3 regions of the Pseudoalteromonas sp. T1lg65 genome follow, and region 1 is predicted to be linked to each of the others. Evidence: predicted binding sites of a transcription regulator. Region 1 holds the regulator's gene; each other region holds the start of a gene.
What was found. The regulator LexA, encoded in region 1, represses DNA repair genes until DNA is damaged. The targets are predictions, from matches to a motif close to TACTGTATNNNNATACAGTA.
Positions count from the first base shown of each region.

Region 1 (6,942 bases):
GAAAATCCACCGATAGTAAATAACACAATAAAAGCGACTGAAAACAGCATCGGGACCTCAAAACTGATGGCCCCTCGCCACATGGTGGCTACCCAGTTAAATACTTTAACGCCGGTCGGTACTGAAATAAGCATAGTCGCATACATAAAGAACAATTCACCAGCTAGTGGCATACCAGTGGTAAACATATGGTGGGCCCAGACCACAAACGACAGTAAAGCAATTGATGCTGTGGCGTACACCATTGAGGCATAACCAAATAGTTTTTTTCGTGAGAAAGTCGGTACTATCGTCGAGATAATCCCGAATGCAGGTAGAATCATTATGTAGACTTCTGGATGACCAAAGAACCAAAAAATATGCTGGAACATCACGGGATCTCCGCCACCTGCAGCATCAAAGAAGCTAGTACCAAAAAACTTATCAGTTAGAACCATCGTAACAGCACCTGCCAGTACAGGCATCACTGCGATAAGTAAAAACGCGGTGATCAACCAAGTCCAAACGAACAAGGGTAACTTCATCCAAGTCATTCCTGGTGCCCTGAGGTTAACGATCGTTACGATTACATTGATCGCTCCCATTATCGAGCTAATACCCATTATATGGACAGCAAACACAAAAAATGCCGTGTTGTCATTACTGTAGGTCGTAGAAAGTGGCGCATAGAATGTCCAACCAAAAGCCGGACCTCCGCCTTCTAGAAACAACGACAGTAACAGAATTGCAAACGCAAATGGTAGTATCCAAAAGCTCCAGTTATTCATTCGAGGCAGAGCCATATCAGGAGCACCGATCATCATAGGGATCATCCAGTTAGCCAAACCTGTAAACGCTGGCATAACAGCCCCAAATACCATGATCAGACCATGTACTGTTGTCATTTGATTAAAAAAATGGGGGTCTACAAGTTGTAAACCAGGCTGGAATAACTCAGCCCTGATAACCATTGCCATTGCTCCACCAATGAGGAACATGGTTAAAGAAAATATGAGATATAACGTGCCTATATCTTTATGGTTTGTAGTATAAAGCCACCGCTTAAGGCCTTTTGGTGCACTGTGATGGGAATGTTCTTCGACTATGGCACTCATTTTCCAGCCTCCTCTAGCGCGTCAATTTCTGCTTGTACTTGACTAGGTTGTATGACTTCTCCCGTATCATTTCCCCAGCTGTTACGTTTATAAGTGATGACACCAGCCAACTGCTTAATCGTTAACTGTTTAGCAAATGCCTGCATTGCGGTACCAGGACGGCCTAAAAGCAATACATCTATGTGTTCTTTCACATCACCCAGTACAACTTTATTGTCTTTAAGCGCTGGAAAAACCCCAGGTAAACCAAGCCCTGTTGGCTGATGACATGCTGCACAGTACGCCATATAGGTTTGTTCACCCACTGTCATCAATTCTTCTTTCGACAGCGTTTGCTGAGCAATTGCCTCTGATTCTGCCTGCGCTTGCAGTTTCTCTGCCTTCGCATTAGCTAGCCAAGAATCAAACTTTTCCGGCGCTACAGCTTCAACTACAACCGGCATGAAACCATGGTCTTTTCCACACAGTTCAGCACATTGACCTCGATAAGTCCCTTCTTCATTTACCTTAGTCCAGGCTTCATTTATAAACCCAGGGTTGGCATCCTTTTTGACAGCAAAGTCAGGTACCCACCAAGAGTGAATAACATCGTCAGATGTCATCAAAAAACGAACCTTTCTATCTGTGGGTATAACCAAAGGTTTATCCACTTCCAATAGGTAATTTTCTGTCTTGTCTTGTTGATCATTTATTTGATCTTTTGGGGTAGAAAGTAAGGAATAAAACTCTACATCGTGGCCCATGTATTCATAGTGCCATTTCCATTGCGAGCCAGTTACCTTAATAGTAAGATCCGCTTTGCTCGTATCTTCCATTGCAATCAAGGTTTTCGTAGCCGGAATAGCCATCGCAATCAAAATGACAAATGGAATTGCAGTCCACAAAATCTCAACTTTTGTACTCTCATGGAACTGAGCTGGCACAACGCCTTTGGATTTTCGATGTTTTAATAGCGCCCAAAACATTACCGCAAATACCACAGCACCGATTGCACAACAGATCAGAAATATCGTCATGTGTAGGTCGTAGACTTGCTGACTAATGTCTGTAACTCCTTGCCGCATATTGTACGCGCTGTTAGCAAGTGCAAACTCAGAAACTAGCGCAATGACAATAACGGTAACTATTCGACAAATTTTCATTTGACGTCTCCTTCAAGGCCAGTCTAGCTGTGCCTCTTGTTATTATTGGATGACTGTCATAATGCCCACGTATACATGGACTTACTGCACGACTATTAACCAATTAGTCGAGGATCTTCAAAATGGCAAGAAATTTGAGAATAGAATGTTAATAAGTTTTTAGTTAAGTGCGCTACGAAAGCAGAAAAGATGGAGAAATAATCTAATAAATTCAGGATAGTGAAAGCAACGATTTGTATTTACAAAGCCTAATTTAAGGCTTCTTCATGATACTAAGCGGCAAAAAGTAAGATATTTGTCTATTTTTTTACAAAAAGATGACGCTACTGCATTTTTATCAGCAACGTCATCCTTAATTACATCCAGTCAGCAGTTCTAATAATCCCGACAGCCAACCCTTCTATTGCGAAATTTTGCGACGTTAGATCGACTTCTATTGGGGAGAACTCTTCATTTTCTGCGTGCAGCAGTACTTTTGCACCTTTCTTCTCAATGCGTTTAACAGTGACATCATCTTCAACTCGAGCTACAACCACCTGACCATTTTCAGCCACTTGAGTTCGATGCACTGCGAGAAGATCACCATCTAAAATACCAATATCCTTCATGCTCATTCCATTAACTCGAAGTAGGTAATCGGCATGTGGCTTAAAAATACTGGCATCAACGTTATAATGGGACTCAACGTGCTGTTCAGCAAGAATAGGCTCACCCGCAGCGACCCGACCAATGACAGGCAATCCTTCTTCACTGTCGTCTTCTGCCAACCGTATACCTCTACTTGCACCTGGCACCATTTCGATAACGCCTTTTTTCGCAAGTGCTTTTAGGTGTTCTTCTGCAGCATTTGCACTTTTAAATCCTAATGCATCAGCGATTTCAGCTCGAGTTGGAGGCATACCCGTGTCTTTAATAAACACTTTGATCAGTTCAAAAACTTGTTCTTGTCGTTTGGTTAATGGTCGCATATAACTGGTTTTCCATACAGTGCATTTACTGTGAGTATATACAGTTAACGAAAAATGGCAACGCCAAATAGAGCAACCTCGTATGGTTTCCGCTAGGAAAGCCAAACTAACGGCGTAGCCTTTTATAACAAATGCAGCTAATTTAACGAACTAATAGCTTTTGGTTGCCAACCAAGCTCCACAATTGCTTTATCACTGGAAAAATACTGTTGCAATGCATACCCTTCAACCCAATTGCCATAAATTGATTTCCATTCACTTATTCTGTCTGTTAAGACATCAACGTCATTCGTTTTTTTTAACCATTGCACTATATTAAATTTTGCTTCACCTACACCAATGTATTCTTCGCCGGGCTCGCCTAGCTCTAACACCAGTCGATATAACTCAGCCAGGTTTTCTCTTTCAACAACAGACCAAGACTGACTAACTCCCCCTGGCAAACAAATGTGTCCACAGCGTTTTAATTCCCAAAGAAATACAGGGGGTACGTTAAGTTCATTTTTATCAACAACATTGGTTGGACTAACGATACGCAGATCAACACATTTTTGAGACCGTAAATAGTCGATACTACTTAACATCCAAGTAAAATCATCTATCGCCAGTTTGGGAAATTGTTCGGTAATTGCTTGCTCACTTTCTCCATAAGTCCAGCAGCCAGAAGTATAAATCATTGTAATACCAAGGTTGCGGCTAGACAGATATCTACAAATTGACTTCATTAACTTGATGTCTATATCGCCCATATTCTGGTTGAAGCCACAAGCTGTATGAATCAATGCAGTAGCCTCATCTAGCCAGCTCAGCCAAGATTCTGGCTGTTCAATATTCCCCGTTATTACCCTTGCACCCAATTGCTTAGCGCTTAGAGCGCTAACTTCAGATCGACAAAGAATATAAACTACATAATCATTCGCGAGTAATTCAGAAACAACCGCGCTACCAATATTTCCAGTCCCACCTGTGACAATAACCTTTTGTGTTTGCATGTTTTCACCTTAATTCATTTAAGCTGCCAACAGCATACTCTCCAAGAAGGATTGCAAAAATAGACGCACTCAATTATTGGATGATTCGTCGATGACTATCCTATAATCGTCGATTTGGCACCACTCCCTCTCTGATGCTGGAGTCGATATCGCTTGGGCGTTGTGTGATAAAACGCTCTAAAGTTACGGATAAACACGTCACCAGACTGAAAGCCTACATTAATCCCTATGTCTTGTACTGAATGCTTATTTAATACCAGCAGTTTTGCAGCCACTAAACACCTCCATTGATTCAGAAAGCTGATCGGTGAATAGCCAGTTTGTGTTTTAAATCGTTTGGAGAAAGCAGACTTAGACAGCGCGCTATGCTCAGCCAATTTTTCTAACGTCCAGTGTCTTGAATAATCTTTTTGTATCATTATGATAGCGGGTGCTAAAAATCGGTCATGGATAGCTGGGATCCAGCCGAAATAATGGGTCTTTGTAGATAAATCTCGAATGACTTCCATCAACAGAAGCTTAAGAAGATGTTCGATATTCAACTGGCTACCGATAGGTTTCACTTCATTTTCTCGATATATCCAATCAAGTACGAGTGCAAGATGGCTCCCTCTGACTGCATCGATAACAATATACTCAGGTAAATCTATCGCTAAACTAGAGACCCCCCAATTATGCAATGGATCAAATACAAAGCTTCCACACATCATGAAGCAATGTTCCCCCTTTCCTCCCAGCGATGTTATGCCTGTTTCTAAAGCCTTATCTATATCTACACAGTCAACCCCTTGCTGACTCATAAGCTTATGCTCAGAACCACTAGGTAGTAACAAAAGCTGCCCTGAGGAAAGGCTTACTCTCTTAGAACTTGAGGATACCTCAACAACGCACTGTCCCTCCTTTACATAACTAAAGAAGCAAGCATTTTGCTCACTTTCAGAAATACCCCATGGCTCTGTCAGTGTTAGGTGAGAAAAAATCTGAACTTCAGGTTCAAAACTAGATACCAGAAGACTTAGTGGATCTGTGTAGTTCATTCATATCCTTATTTACATACTTCATAGGTTGCATTGTAATAAGTTCGGAAGCAAAAGGTACAATAAAGTCTTTCAGTGCCGCAACCTGTACCGGTTGTAGGATGGTGCTGCGCTTATTCCGGCCTACTTGGTGTGGTGTTGACAGTATTTTGGTAGGTTGGAAAAGCGAAGCGCCTTCCAACATCGTCAGGTTTGCAAAAAATAAAAAGCAAAAACCCCGACTCTTTCGAATCGGGGTTTCTCTAATAAGGCCCTGGCGATGTTCCGTTCTTTTAAAAAAGAACACATGGCAGCTGCCACACTATCATCGACGCTGTTTTGTTTCACTTCTGAGTTTGGGTGACGAATGACCGAAGCAACGCTTCGCAGCATGAGGAAGTGAGCGTATGGATGCGCGAAGGAGAGATACTACATGGAAGTACTTTTCCTACAAACTGCTTTACTTTAGTATCAAAAGCAAAAAACCCGACTCTTTCGAATCGGGTTTCTCTTATAAGGCCCTGGCGATGTTCTACTTTCACATGGCAGCTGCCACACTATCATCGACGCTGTTTTGTTTCACTTCTGAGTTCGGCATGGGGTCAGGTGGTTCCAAAACGCTATGTTCACCAGGAAAACTGGGGGCAAATGTTTAATGACATCGTGCATCGCACGAGCATTCCATTTGCGCAAGGTGAACCGATTTCGCGATGTCGCTGAGGTTGGTCACCTTGTTTAATTCTTAATTATCCTGCGTTTTAATCGCAGGAATAAATCTGGAAAGCTTAATTAAATTCTTTGTCTACTTTAGTTTCATTAACTTCTGTCGCTTAAACCACTTTGGCGTTGTATGGTTAAGCCTCACGGGTAATTAGTACGAGTTAGCTTAATGGCTCACACCACTTCCACATCTCGCCTATCAACGTTGTAGTCTTCAACGGCCCTTTAGTGGAGTCGAACTCCAAGTGAGAACTCATCTCGAGGCTCGCTTCCCGCTTAGATGCTTTCAGCGGTTATCGATTCCGAACGTAGCTACCGGGCAATGCAATTGGCATCACAACCCGAACACCAGCGGTTCGTCCACTCCGGTCCTCTCGTACTAGGAGCAGCCCCTCTCAATTCTCAAACGCCCACGGCAGATAGGGACCGAACTGTCTCACGACGTTCTAAACCCAGCTCGCGTACCACTTTAAATGGCGAACAGCCATACCCTTGGGACCGACTTCAGCCCCAGGATGTGATGAGCCGACATCGAGGTGCCAAACACCGCCGTCGATATGAACTCTTGGGCGGTATCAGCCTGTTATCCCCGGAGTACCTTTTATCCGTTGAGCGATGGCCCTTCCATTCAGAACCACCGGATCACTATGACCTACTTTCGTACCTGCTCGACGTGTCTGTCTCGCAGTTAAGCTTGCTTCTACCATTACACTAACCGTACGATGTCCGACCGTACTTAGCAAACCTTCGTGCTCCTCCGTTACTCTTTGGGAGGAGACCGCCCCAGTCAAACTACCCACCAGGCACTGTCCTCAACCCCGATTAGGGGCCTAAGTTAGAACATCAACACTACAAGGGTGGTATTTCAAGGTCGGCTCCACAGAAACTAGCGTCTCTGCTTCAAAGCCTCCCACCTATCCTACACATGTAGGGTCAATGTTCAGTGCCAAGCTGTAGTAAAGGTTCACGGGGTCTTTCCGTCTAGCCGCGGGTACACAGCATCTTCACTG
Region 1 covers NZ_CP196837.1:3,620,227-3,627,168, forward strand. Annotated here, with positions in the region: gene ctaD (cytochrome c oxidase subunit I) at 1-1,094, opposite strand, end outside; gene coxB (cytochrome c oxidase subunit II) at 1,091-2,236, opposite strand; gene lexA (transcriptional repressor LexA) at 2,593-3,204, opposite strand; gene ACSLBF_RS16120 (NAD-dependent epimerase/dehydratase family protein) at 3,342-4,196, opposite strand; gene ACSLBF_RS16125 (AraC family transcriptional regulator) at 4,292-5,233, opposite strand; rRNA gene rrf (5S ribosomal RNA) at 5,732-5,846, opposite strand; rRNA gene ACSLBF_RS16135 (23S ribosomal RNA) at 6,063-6,942, opposite strand, start outside.

Region 2 (6,942 bases), on a different replicon from region 1:
GGATAAAGAGGGCAATGTTTACTGGTTTCATTGGAATACTCGGCAAAATCGAGCAAGTATGCTTATCGAGCAAATCGTTAAAGAAGGTGCCCACTGCATCATCCTTGTTGCCAATTCCATTGAAGGTGCAGAATTCGCTCAAGCGATGTCACATCTTCCTGCAGAAAAACGCATTCCATTTATTAGCCACTGGGGCATCACCGCGGGTCAATTTTACGAAAAAATAGGCCACTTATTGGCTTCTGACGTAGAGTTTTCGTTCATTCAAAGCTGCTTTTCATTTCAAAATGAGCCTCGTCATCAGCTAGCGCAAAGTGTGTTTCAACGGGCGGCTTCATTGTATCCCAATGAAATCGCGAAACTTGGTTACATAAAGTCAGCTGTTGGTTTTATTCATGGTTATGATCTTGCCAAATTGTTTCTCGCTGCCAGCAGTAAAATTGATTTTGAACAAAGTAAAATTAATCGCGCAAATGCCCTGAGACAAGCATTAGAGCAAATCGAAACACCTGTACGGGGATTAGTTAAAACATATCGATTACCTTTCACAGTTTGGAGCAGCGCTAATGAGTCCGCCCATGAAGCGTTAACGAGTGACGATCTTTGCATGGGTCGCTATAGCCAAGGTGGCAAGATCGTTTTAATTGAGAAAATAAGGAAAGGGCTTTGAATCGTGAGATGAGGTTAAGCACCGACAAGGCATTTTATACTTTCTTACTAGTGAGCCTCATATTGTCGTTGTTAATAAGTAGCTCGTTTGTAGCAATGCGCTCTGAAGGCTCGGTTGAAGCTATGGTGATGGAGTCTAACCGAACGGAAGCAAAATTGGCCCTTGGAAATCTTCAACAGTATATAGAAAGCCGCGCGCAAATCATGCGAGACCTCGCAAAACATCCCCTTATCGTCAACGGTGTTATGGGGACCGATAGTGATTTAGAAAGTCTGCACCGATTCTTATCCAGCTACCATATACTGGGTGTGAAAGAAAATATCACTTTGGTCAATGTGCTTAATCAATTGATTTACCCAACAGCGCTTCGTGTTCAAATTGATGAGCATTCTGAACCTTGGGTGACGCAGTTACTTGAGCAGGGTGATTCGCTCGTTGTAACGTTAGAAAAAGAAGCTGGAGAGCACTATTTTAAGATTGCAGTTCCGGTATTTTATAATGGCTACGAAGAAGGGGTGTTGATCACCCGCTTCTCAACCAGCATTGAAAGCTTGATCACCGATACTTTGGGTAGTGAATACCAGAGTATTGCCATTCGGGGGCCATGGCTTAACTACCAAAGCAATCGTATAGAGAACGGTTTTTTTATATTAAAAGACCAAGTGGTGGGAAAAACAGGCCTGAGTTTTGATTATGAAATCAATGAAGAGTTCATTAACCGTAAAGTAGGGCATTTTGTCCGCGATATTGTACTCTCGACAGTATTTTCTTTGGCTATTACCTTCTCCATGTTGTATCTGTTTGGCCGTTATCTGATTCTTAATCCATTTAAGAGAGTAACTGAGTTAAATGAAGCCACTGAGCAAAGCGAAGAACGCTTCAAGTTAGCGATGTTCGCCAGTAACAACGGATTATGGGACTGGGATATGCAGACTGACACTGTGTTTTACTCAGATAAATTTCTCAGTCTGTTGGGCTTTAACGACGAACAAAAGAACTTGTTCCCAAAACGTATTGCCAGTTTTTTTAATCAGGTTCATCCACAAGACCTAGCAAAGCTCCAGCAAGCGATGGAAGAGCACTGTAAAAAAGAAGAACCATTTGAAGTGGAGTGCCGCTTGCGGGCTAAAAGCGGCGAGTATCGATATTTCTGGGTGAAAGCGGTAGCGGCGCTAAAAAATGGGGTTGCGACTAGGATGGTTGGTTCTGTCAGTGATATTACAGAACAAAAGCTGTATCAAGAAGCAATCAAAAAAGCCAAGGAGCACAACGAGCTGCTAGCCAAAGCCATTGATTGTGCCAATGTTGGTGTGACAATTGCCGATGTGACTTTGGAAGATTCACCAATTGTGTTTGCTAACCGCGCTTTCAAGAATATCACTGGGTACGGAGATGAAATTTTAGGAAAAAATTGTCGCCTGTTACAGGGAGACAAAACTGACACCAACAAGGTTCAAATTTTGTCAGATGCGATTCGTCAACGCCAATATGCGAAAGTAGAACTGATAAATTATAAAAAAGATGGCACGGAGTTTTGGAATAACTTACAGATCTCTCCCGTTTTCGAAAAATCAGGAAAACTAATTGCTTTTGTAGGAATACAACAAGACATAACGGAAGCAATCAAGAATAAAACCGAACTTGAACTAGCAAAACAACAGGCTGAAAAAGCGGCTCAAGCAAAGAGTGAATTTTTGGCATCAATGAGTCATGAAATTCGTACACCTATGAATGGCGTAATTGGGATGTTGAACCTTCTTGAGCAAGACCCGCTCAATGCCGATCAATTACATAAGGTGAAATTAGCACATAGTAGTGCTAAGTCTTTACTTAACTTAATCAATGATATTTTGGACTTTTCAAAAATTGACGCTAAAAAACTCGATTTAGAAGCGTTAGATTTTGATATTCGAGATGTCTTCGGTGAGTTAATGGAATCAGTTGCTTTGCAAGCTCAGCAAAAGGAATTAGAGCTGGTGCTGGATTTAACTGATATTGAATTTCCTGTGGTAAATGGTGACCCAAACCGGCTCCGGCAAATTATCACTAATTTAGTTGGAAACGCGATTAAATTTACTGAATCGGGAGAGGTGGTAGTTTGTGCAAATACCGTAAAACAGGATGAGAGAGTGAAGCTTACTTGCTCGATAACGGATACAGGGATTGGGGTACAACAAGAAAAGCTGGATGAACTATTTGAATCATTTTCTCAAGTGGATGCCTCTACGACCAGAAAATATGGTGGCACAGGGTTAGGCTTAGCGATTGTCAAAAGATTATGTGAACTGATGGACGGCTCTGTCTCTGTGCAAAGCGAGGTTGGTAAGGGGAGTACCTTTACTTTCACTGTCATGCTTATGCAAGTAGAGCAAGGGTATATCTTGGATAAGCAGATAAGTTTGAATGGTATAAAGATGTTGATTGTTGATAATAATCAAACAAGTTTAGCTGCGTTAAAACGCCAACTCAGTCATTGGGGAGCGAGTGTTGTTGCCGTCAGCTCTGGTGCTGCAGCGCTGCAGCAATGTGAAGCCTTAGTTGAAGAAACTGGCAAATGTTTTGACATCGCGTTGTTAGATTTGCGTCTGCCAGATATTAGTGCTGATAGGTTGGGGAGGAAACTCCAAGATGACAAACGTTTTGATAAAATCAAACTTATCTTAATGACTCTGATGGGCACAAAAGGCGATGCTAGCTACTATGCCAGTTTAGGATTTGCGGGATATTTCCCCAAACCAGTAACTGTGAATGACTTATTACACGCCATAACAATCGCTACAGAATACAGTGATGCACCACGCAATTCCAGACTATTAGCATCCAGCCACTATTTGACTGCAATGAAAAAAGACCGCAGTGATTTATTGCTTCGAAACCCAAACTGGAAGGGCGATCTACAGCTGTTGTTGGTGGAAGATAATAAGGTAAATCAAGTTGTAGCGAAAAGCATGCTAGCGAAAATGGGGATAGAGCATGTTGATGTTGCAGAAAATGGACTCGAAGCATTGCGTTTGTTGCGAGACAAGAAAGCAGCAAAAATCTATGATCTCATTTTAATGGATTGTCAAATGCCTGAAATGGATGGCTACCAAGCAACTCAGGAGATACGCAAAGGGGCTGTCGGCAGCCAACACAAAAATACCGTGATCATCGCAATGACGGCCAACGCAATGACGGGTGATAAACAAAAGTGCCTTCAAGCTGGCATGAATGATTACATCGCTAAACCGATTTCACCTGAACCTTTCCACCGGGTGCTAGAAAAGTGGTTGACCAAGCAAACCTCCAATTCAATTCATTAGGTCCCAGCAAACAGCCCTCGTTAATTGAGCAAGGCCAATATTTATGTTAGCGTTACTGTGTATTTATACATGGTTTTTGTGTGTTTTTCTCAAGCGTTTTTAAATTTGGGTTGGTCCTTCGGTGAAAAAAGTCTTACCACAAAAGTATTACTTACAACATTTTGATGAGCTTTCTGATTTTTTGTTGGATGTCTGCAACGATTTGCTGAGTGAAGAACAAAGCAACCTTTTGTTCAAAATTAACCAATTAGAAGAAAATGAAAAGTGCTTGCTGGTTCGCTTTCTTACCCGTAAAACGCCTTTTTTACACTACTCACAGCTACATTACAGTGAAATTGCTGACATTCCAAAAGCACTTACCGCATTGTGCGAAAAACACATGCTAAGGTCTTTGAGTAAACAAGATTTATCTACGGTCTTGGATTGTATGACCAAGGCCCAACTACAAACGTTAATAGAGCAAGCCGGGCTGACTTTAGAGGTCAAAAAATCGGCATCTAAGTCCCAATGGCAACAAGCCGTTGCCGCAGTACTTAGAGACATGAACTGGGTGACACTTGCAGCTTTTCAAGGCTATTACACTACCACTTTGAATGACGATTTTTGTTATTTCTTATTTTTGTTCTTTGGCTCTATTGATAAAACGTTTTCGCAATTTTCTATGCGAGATTTAGGCGTTATGGCAACTAGAGGCGACAGTATACAAGCGGCTCATTTTGAGGATATTGATGAAGCTCAGTCCTGCTATTTTTATGCAAGTTCAATAAAGCAGTTAGTACATGCAGATGAACAGACGTTGCGCGATGTTATTTCAGCATTCACGAACAATCAGTTTACAGCTGCAAAGGGTTATCAAGCCCAGTTACTGCGAGATAAATATACATACTTATTAGCGCAAGCCGCTAAATCAATTGCACCTGATTTAACAGAAGCAGTGTTGAAGTTGAGTACGCACCCAAAATCTCAAGAGCAATACTTGCGACTACTTTATGAGCGCGGTGAGCATCAGCAAGTGATTGAAAGACTCAATGCAATTATGGCTGAGCCGCAGGATGAGGCATTATTGGTGTTTGCTGAGGATTTTTATCAGCGCAAGTTCCAGGGCCAAAAGACCTCTGTTTTAACCAACTGGTTAAAGTCTGCCGGTGCTCCATTAGCGATTGATGAAGCGTACCGAGGTATGCCTGAGCGTGGTGTTATTGAACATTATCAGCGCAATAATGTCCAAGCTTGGCATGTGGAGAACACACTTTGGCTAAATTTATTTGTCCTGACTTTTTGGAATGAGCTGTACTATCATCCTCGCCACCCCATTGCTAATGGCTTTTCTAAAACACCAAAACTTCTCAAGGACAACCGCTTTTATCAACTTGCTAAAGAAGAAATCAACAGCAGGCTTGATGGTCTCAGCACTAATTTGGCGCTATATAAATGGGTCGTTGCGCAGGCAACGCGTTACTATCAACAACCTTCTAGATTGATCAATTGGCAGAGTAACTTTTTGCAGCCCTTAGAGGCATTAATTATTCATAGTGAATTGGCTTGGCTTAAGGGTGTGTTAATCGAGATGTCAAAAAATTTCACTCAGTTTAACAGTGGTTTTCCTGATTTATTAGTTTTGGAGCGTAACAACCACTTACGTTTTCTTGAAGTAAAAGCACCCGGAGACAGTTTACGAAGAAATCAATTAGTGACGATCCGGCGCTTGCAACAAGTGGGTTTCAAGGTTGATATTCAACCAGTCGAGTGGCAAATCAATCCACAGCAGTCATATGTAGTTATTGATATTGAAACAACTGGCGGCAATAAAGATTATGATCGAATTACAGAAATAGGGATAGTTAAAGTGGTCAATGGTAAGGTAACAGATACATGGCATAGTTTGATCAATCCAGAAAAACGTATCCCTTCAAGGATCAGTCAATTGACGGGGATCACCAATGAGATGGTCGCCACCGCCCCGACTTTTGCTGAGGTGCAGGAGCAAGTAATGGGATTTTGTCGGGACAGTATTTTTGTTGCGCACAATGTAAACTTTGATTTTGGCTTTATGCGCAGTGCATTTGCTCGTTGTGATGTATCGTTTGATTTAGCTAAGCTATGCACAGTCTCACTTGCGCGTCGCTACCTTCCAAAACAGCCATCTTATTCTTTAAAGTCACTGTGTGACTACTTGAATATCGAACTTAAGAACCATCATAGAGCATTGGACGATGCACAAGCTGCGGCTGAAATTTTCATGATCATTCAGCCTAAAAGGTTAATGGAGCAATTTAGTGGTAGTTAGGCTTGTACAAGGACAGGCGGCATTATTGTGGGGAATTAACGTATGTTTACTCACTCTATGTATCAGCACATTGAGCGATACAATGATTTTATTAGTGCCACTTTTGATAGGTTTTAACTTGCTAACGGCGGTGTTATGTTTCTGGGATAAGCGTCGTGCCTGTGCTGGTAGTAACCATCGCATCTCTGAAAACGCATTGCTGCTCAGTAGCTTTTCAGGCGCAAATATACTGTTACCAGCCTCAATGTATGCGTTTAGCCATAAAACGACAAAGTTGAGCTTTAACGTTAAAATGCTTGTTTCATTATTTATCCAATCAATACTACTAGGAATGTGGTTTATTTTTGTCTTTATAAAGCGCTAAAGCGATTAAAGGCTAAATCATAATTCTTTCACATAGCGCTAATTTGACGAAAATAAGATAGCGAGTTATACCTAATAAAGCTTTTACTCTAATAAGAAAAGTAATAATGAAAAGTTTACATGAAAACCTGTATCACTATGCTCAGTATCATCGACACAAACGAAATATTTTTACCCATTTTTTCGGTATTCCGATGATTGTTATAGCGCTTATTGGGTTATGTTATGTGCCTATCGCGTCCGTTTCTGTGTATGTAATTACTCCTGCTGGGATATTGTTAATCTTCCTTTGTGGTTATTATATCGCACTCTCCTTAAGG
Region 2 covers NZ_CP196838.1:137,243-144,184, reverse strand. Annotated here, with positions in the region: gene ACSLBF_RS18065 (ABC transporter substrate-binding protein) at 1-670, shown strand, start outside; gene ACSLBF_RS18060 (response regulator) at 667-3,972, shown strand; gene ACSLBF_RS18055 (exonuclease domain-containing protein) at 4,094-6,259, shown strand; gene ACSLBF_RS18050 (DUF1294 domain-containing protein) at 6,249-6,623, shown strand; gene ACSLBF_RS18045 (Mpo1 family 2-hydroxy fatty acid dioxygenase) at 6,730-6,942, shown strand, end outside.
Region 2: ACSLBF_RS18055 (exonuclease domain-containing protein) is a predicted target of LexA. The motif match lies at 4,026-4,045, and genes of this name have one in related genera.

Region 3 (6,942 bases), 1.8 Mb from region 1:
GTTGAACATCAGGTTGTCATTGTCGATTTACTTAAAGGGGAACAATATCAGCCAGAATTCTTAGCACTTAATCCGACTGGAAAGGTGCCAGTTCTAGTCACTGGAAGCCAAATTATGACGCAAGGAACTGCTATTTTAATTCATCTATCACAAAAGTTTCCGAAGTCGGCTTTAATGCCGGATTTAGCGTCCAAAGAGGGAATGGCAGCACTGAAATGGCTTGACTTTGTTGCCACTAGTCTGCACGGAAACTTTGATAAAGTTATTCACCCAGAGCGTATTGCGAATGATATAAATATTGTCAAAGCCAATGCTGAAGATGCAATCATAAAACAGTTAAATCAAATCGAAGAGCAGCTGAAAAACAGTGATTTTTTAGCTGGTAACGTTCCTACGTTAGCGGACTATTACTTCGTAGTAATGTTAGGGTGGAGTAAGATGTTGAGCTTTGACTTGTTTAGTCGCTACCCAATATTTATGCAGTTTAAAACACGTTTAAAATCGGCCTGTCCAGGCTCAGAATCTCTGAGAGTTCTTTGACTCAAGACTCGAACATTCAGTAGTTAGTTACAAATTATAAGGAAGTATCAATGTTTATCGTCTTTTTGAGATTCACGAACAACAAGCACATGGCACCTCAGTTTATGCAAAGTCACCTAGACTGGATTAAGTCTGGGATCAATGACAATGCTTTTTTGCTCGCAGGCGGTCTTTTGGATGGCAGTGGAGGTTGTATTGTTACTCACAATATTACTGAAAGTGAGTTACTTAAACGTTTACACGAAGATCCCTTTGTGATCGAGAACGTTGTGACGTTCGACTTTGTTGCCGTGGCTGTTAGTCTCGCTCAGGTACAGCAGATGTTTTTGGTTAGTTAATAAGCAAGCAAATGCTATCAGAACGACTTAAGCAAAAATGTAGGATTCAGGTAATACTACCTCAATCCTACGTATAGCTTAGCTAACCTGAACTCGGGATAAGCGGCATGCTACAGCGCGACGCTTTTACGTATTTCAGCGTTGAGCTCGCGAGCAATAGCTCGCTATCACATACGCGAACTCGCCTTGAACTACATAAAAATAGCAGCACGGTATAATTCAACCAGGCAATATATTGATTTAATTGACTCTGTCATGTCCATTATCCTGAGTTCAGGTTAAATAGAATCTAAAACTATGCCAAATAGCTTTTTAGGTTCTATTTCGCGGTATGTCCTGAATCGGTAGTGGTATTTCTGTACACAGGGGGTCACAACTCATGTATACCGTCGTATTCACTAAACAGTTAGCAAAGCCATTAACGAGAGTAAAAAGTAAAATACCGAAAATAGCCCGATCAGTAAGCCAGTGTTAAAAGTCCATTTCAATGGATAATATACAGATGGTTTAGTTTGTTTTAATTGTTTAGCCTTGTTCAAAAAAGGCGTTACTTGGCCAAAAATAGCATTTATTGGCCCAGCTTGGTCACCGGGCAAATTCGGCACCTGCATCATTCTTACAAGTTTTTTGTAGAACCAGTTAACGACTTTACCTGAAAAACCCATTGGCCTTTCAAGATCACACATAAGAATCAACCGCATTTCACTAGTGTGGTTTTCGACAAAATGCAAATAGGTTTCATCAAATACGAATGCTTTCCCGTCATACCAAGTTTTACTTTGACCATCGATATTGATATAGCATTGGTCACTATTTGGTGTGGCAAGGCCCAAATGATACCGAAGTGAACACGCTACCGGATCTAGGTGTCTAGTGAGTTTTGAATTTGCTGGCAACAAGGTGAACATGGCGCCGTTTACACTGGGTATTTGCTCTAGCAATGCGACTGTTTTAGGGCAGTGCGCTAAGGCTGAATTGAGGGTTGTGCCATACCAAGTGCAGTAAAACTTGCTCCACCCGTATTTATAAAATGTCCTAAAGCCAACATCATAATAACTTTTATTAGCGCGATTAGTTGTTTCATTGAAGTAACCCGCTTTATAAAGTCCAATGGCTTCTTCAGCAATTACTTGCCAGTTTTCTTCTAATATTTCTAATTTATTGAATGCAGATACTTGGACAAATGGCTTTCTTGCCCATGGCTTGGTTGACAGGTACAAAAGTACGTTAAGGGGAGCAAAAATAGGCCAGCCTTTTCTTAAGTATTCAACACCGTTAGAAAATCTTGATTGACCACGAAATTTGTATACGTACAAAACAGACAGGAAGCAAAATATTAAAAACGATAAAGTAAACAATTCACTAAACATCAGGGTAAAAGCCAATCAATGCAAAACCCTAATTATACGTAACTAAATGTCAATATTATGTGTTTGAGGTGTCAGTTTTGTTACTGTTATGGGGGCAGCGATGGGCTTGCAGTAATAAGTTTACATGAGCAGTAACTAGTATTGTGTTGCAGAAATATAGATTAGTTATTTGGAAGATATATATCCATAAATGCTGTGAGCAAAGGTTCTTTTAATACCAATCATGCTAATTGAAAGTGCAGTTTGTGGAAAAACTTTGGTATTCAGGCAACAGTTTTATTAGCGACAAATATGCTCTGCTAAATTGGTGTATTTAAGTGCCTTTTGATAAAACGTCGCCGCGAAATTAAAGTCTAGGAGCCACTATAACTGACAATCATGTATAAATGGCTCAGCTGGAAAATTAATAGGCTGCGCGGGGAGTTTAAGCACTTTGTACCAGCAGCAGCTCCTTAGCACTGGCTCTTGTGGTGTCGCTTATTTTATCTCCGCCAATTAATCGAGCGACTTCGTCAATCCGTTGTTGTTCACACAAGGGTATCATTGATGTGAAAGTCTCCCCATTTTCAACTTGCTTGGCAACAAAAAACTGATTGTGTCCGCTACATGCGACTTGCGGCAGGTGCGTAACACAAATTACCTGTGTTGATTCTCCTAGTTGACGCAGCAGTTTGCCAACTGTTGCAGCAGTAGGGCCAGAAATTCCAACGTCGACTTCATCAAAAATTAATGTTGGGGTAGTGACTTTGGCTGCAATGATAACCTGAATTGCAAGGCTGATCCTTGATAATTCACCTCCTGAGGCCACTTTGCCCATTGCCTGTAACGGTTGTCCAGGGTTCGTCGAAACCTGAAACTCTACCTGATCGTTACCGTATGCAGACGGTTTTCCATTTGCTATGCTGGTCAGCTTAATTAAAAACTGTCCATCAGCCATGGCAAGTTCAGCCATACTAGAGGATATCTTTTCGTTTAACTCGAGGCTTGCTGCTTGACGGCTCTGACTTAGGGCCTGAGCACTTTGATTGTAGGCGTTTACAGACTCTGCTATCTCTTCTTCAAGGTTATCCATACGTGCATAATCAGAGCAAATACTAGCTAGCTCATCATGTAGAGACTGATGATGCTCATGCAGATGCTCTGGCTGAACATGGTGTTTTCGGCTTAACTCCATCGTTTTGGATAAGCGGCTTTCGAGCTCTTGCAGACGCTCGGGATCTTGTTCTACAGAATCTACATATTGCCTTATTTCACGACTTGCTTCTTCCACTTGAACAGCCGCGTCTTCCAACATTTGTGCAATATTTTCCAGCCCTTTGTCATAGCCTGTTAATTCTGCAAAGACCTGTGCACTATGTTGCAGGTGAGAAAGTACAGTCTGTTCATCATTATCATACAACCTGCTCAGCTCACCATGACACTGATGTAGTATGGTTTGAGCGTGACTCAGCCTTGCATGTTCGGCTTCAATTTCAGCAAATTCACCCGGTTGTAATGCAAATTCATCTAACTCGGCGACTTGATATTCTAAAAGCTGTTTACGAGCCTCTTGGTGTTGTTGTTGACGCTGTAGCTCAGCATACTCTTTTTGCAGTTTATGAAAGTGTCGATGCTGGTCTTTGACGGCATATAACAAATTATGATGGCCCGCGTAGGCGTCGAGGATGTGAAGCTGATAATCCGGTTTTAATAACAGTTGATGGGCATGTTGACCGTGTATCGCAATTAAAAATTGGCCTAGCTCTTTAAGTTGACTTGCTGTAACAGAAGCGCCATTTATATAGCTTTTACTGCGGCCACTTTTGCTGATAACCCGGCGTAATATACAGTCGTTATCATCGTTCTCTAGCATATGTTCAGCAAGGAACCTTTTAGCTGCAGGCAGATTGGTAACATCAAAATGCGCAGTGATATCGGCCTTGTCTGCACCCGGTCTAATTGCTTGTGCATCCGCACGCTCACCCAAACATAGTGATAAAGCATCAATTGCAATCGATTTTCCGGCACCGGTTTCTCCGGTTATTGCGGTCATTCCTGAACGCCAATCAATATTTAAGGTGCTGACAATAGCAAAATTTTTAACATTAAGTGCAATTAACATAGCTTCAAAACCCTAACCCATATAACTGTTAATTTATACAGTATTTTTTGATTTCGCAACCTAAAAGTTAATTTAATGCAGGTGAAGATGATAGATGGACGTTTAGGGTAATTAATGAAGGTACGGCAAGCATAAAAAGAGGAGCATCTGGGCTCCTCTTTTTATGTGTTATTGTTCTGCTGCTTGTAATTTCATGTTGCTACCAGATGACGGAGATGCGGGTTTACGCTTTGGATTGTCTTCATCTTCACTCTCTATTTCGTCTTCAACTGGAAGCTCGAGATCCGGTGTTTGAATTCGAGCAATTAGCGCAGGTAAAATTTCACGATAGAAATCACGATTGTATGCAATCCCAGAGCTAGGCAGCTCAGCCACAAAATATTGTAATTGCTCTGCAAGCAAGTCTGTGGTCTTTAAGGCCCGACATTTGTTTAGTTCAGCGCTCACTTTATGTAAAAACTGCTCACTCACTCTTTCAAGTTGATCTAGGTTCTCTTGATTGTGTGCTTGTACAACAAAAAAATTACTGACAATAGCATTAATTTGTGGTGCATATTTAGGGCGAAGAATCTTAGCATCAACGAACTCTGCCACTTTTACTTTAAAATGCGAAGTGATTTCTTTAAGCCTTTTGTTGAAGGCTTTTTTTTCTGCTTCAATCGCTTTTCTTCTATTACTTTCAATCACAAGGTAGACCGCAAGTAATGTAATGAGTAGCGCCAATGTGAAAAAAACTACATAACCCATGATGACGATAATTACCTAAAAGAGAAAATTTACAGGAGTATTTTGCTCAACTTTTACTTGTTAGTAAAGCCTACTACCCCAATTCAATTTTTGCCTAAGAACATTATAGTAAGAGTAACATTTTGGGTGAATAAGTCTTAGCTTTTTATCTGCTTTTCTAATTAAAACTTCGTCTCCCGGCAACACGGCTAACACCACGTGACTATCACAGCTAACTTGCAAGCTGTCTGTATTTTCAGCGCTTAGCTTGAGCTTAACGACTTTATCTGCGTCTACCACTAATGGCCGGCTGGATAAGGTATGGGGAAACATAGGAACTAACGCCAAGGCATTGAGCTCAGGTGTTAAGATTGGACCACCTCCAGAAAGTGAGTAGGCAGTGGACCCTGTGGGTGTTGATACGATGAGTCCGTCTGAGCGTTGTGAAAACACAAAAGCGTCGTCTATAAACGCCTCAAATTCTATCATGTGGGCCACTTTATCGGCATGCAGTACCGCTTCGTTCATAGCCAAATTGGCACTTTTAAGCTGGTCGTGGCGAAATACCTCGACTTCTAATAGGAAACGCGCTTCCTCGATAAACTGACCACTTAGAACTGCCTCAAGTTGGGCTTCAAATCCATCCGGATTGAGGTCAGTTAAAAAACCTAGGTTACCTCGGTTGACTCCGATCACTGCAACATCAAAACGTGCCAATACTCTCGCTGCACCGAGCATATTTCCATCACCACCAACAACGATGGCAAGGTCACTTCGTTTACCAAGCTCGACTAAATCGACGCTAGCTTCCGCTGTTAGTTTCGATATTTGGTCAGCAACATTGTTTTCTACCAGCACATCGTAGCCTAGTGCTTGCAAAAATGTGTAGAGTCGTTGTATCGTCAACCCCGCGCCTTCATGGTTGGGTTTGCCGATTAAACCTATGGTTTTAAACGGTGTTGTCATTCAGTCATTTGTCCCTAGTATTTTAGTGCAAGGTTATATTAAAAATTTAGCGCTTGAAACTGGCAAATGCACCCTTATAAAAATAAATATGAAACTCACTAGCAGAGATGAACAAATACTGTGTGCTGTTATGCGTCACTATTGCAACGGTGAAGGGCAACCTGTTGCCTCAAGCAAAATAGCCAAACAAGATGGTTTAGCGGTTTGCTCCGCTACAGTCCGTAACGCCATGGCTCGGCTAGAAAATCAAGGTCTATTGTATTCTCCCCACACTTCGGCCGGCCGAGTGCCAACAGATAAAGGTCTGAAATTTTGGCTACAGGAGTACTTTTCGCTACGAGATATTGGCGTGCACTGGCAGCCGGAGCAAAACTCGATAGTATCTTTTGCTCATTTACTTAGCCAAAACTTTCAAGTGTGTTGTTGTGTTGGGTTACCACAAGTGAGCTCAAGGCAAATGTTCCGAGTTGAAGTATTAGACTTTGACCGTAAAAATTGGCTTGTTTTACTTATTGATAGAGCTGGGCAATCCCACAACATTTGCATCGATAAGCCAATAGATAACTCCGATGCGTTGCGCTATCAATTTGCTGGTTGGATGAATACGGTGTTTAGTCAGCAAACATTGGTGGAAGGGTTACATCGCATGCGCGCTATGGCACACAGTGCTCCACCAAGTTGCCATTCTATATTAGCGCAGTGGACCAAACAGCTCAGTCAACAGTTAGGTACGGACAATGCTATCGTGGTTGGTGAACGCTACTTATATAACCGATTGCAACTGGAAAAAGAAGTGAACTTAGGAGTCGGTTTACTTGAACAGATAGAACATAAATTGGCCTTCAAGGAAGGCGTATCTGTATTGTTGGGCGAAGAGATCAGTATGTTGGGATTAGAAAGA
Region 3 covers NZ_CP196837.1:1,496,316-1,503,257, forward strand. Annotated here, with positions in the region: gene ACSLBF_RS06410 (glutathione S-transferase family protein) at 1-540, shown strand, start outside; gene ACSLBF_RS06415 (YciI family protein) at 591-878, shown strand; gene ACSLBF_RS06420 (aspartyl/asparaginyl beta-hydroxylase domain-containing protein) at 1,277-2,248, opposite strand; gene recN (DNA repair protein RecN) at 2,673-4,349, opposite strand; gene ACSLBF_RS06430 (hypothetical protein) at 4,518-5,096, opposite strand; gene nadK (NAD(+) kinase) at 5,157-6,041, opposite strand; gene ACSLBF_RS06440 (HrcA family transcriptional regulator) at 6,130-6,942, shown strand, end outside.
Region 3: recN (DNA repair protein RecN) is a predicted target of LexA. The motif match lies at 4,373-4,392, and genes of this name have one in related genera.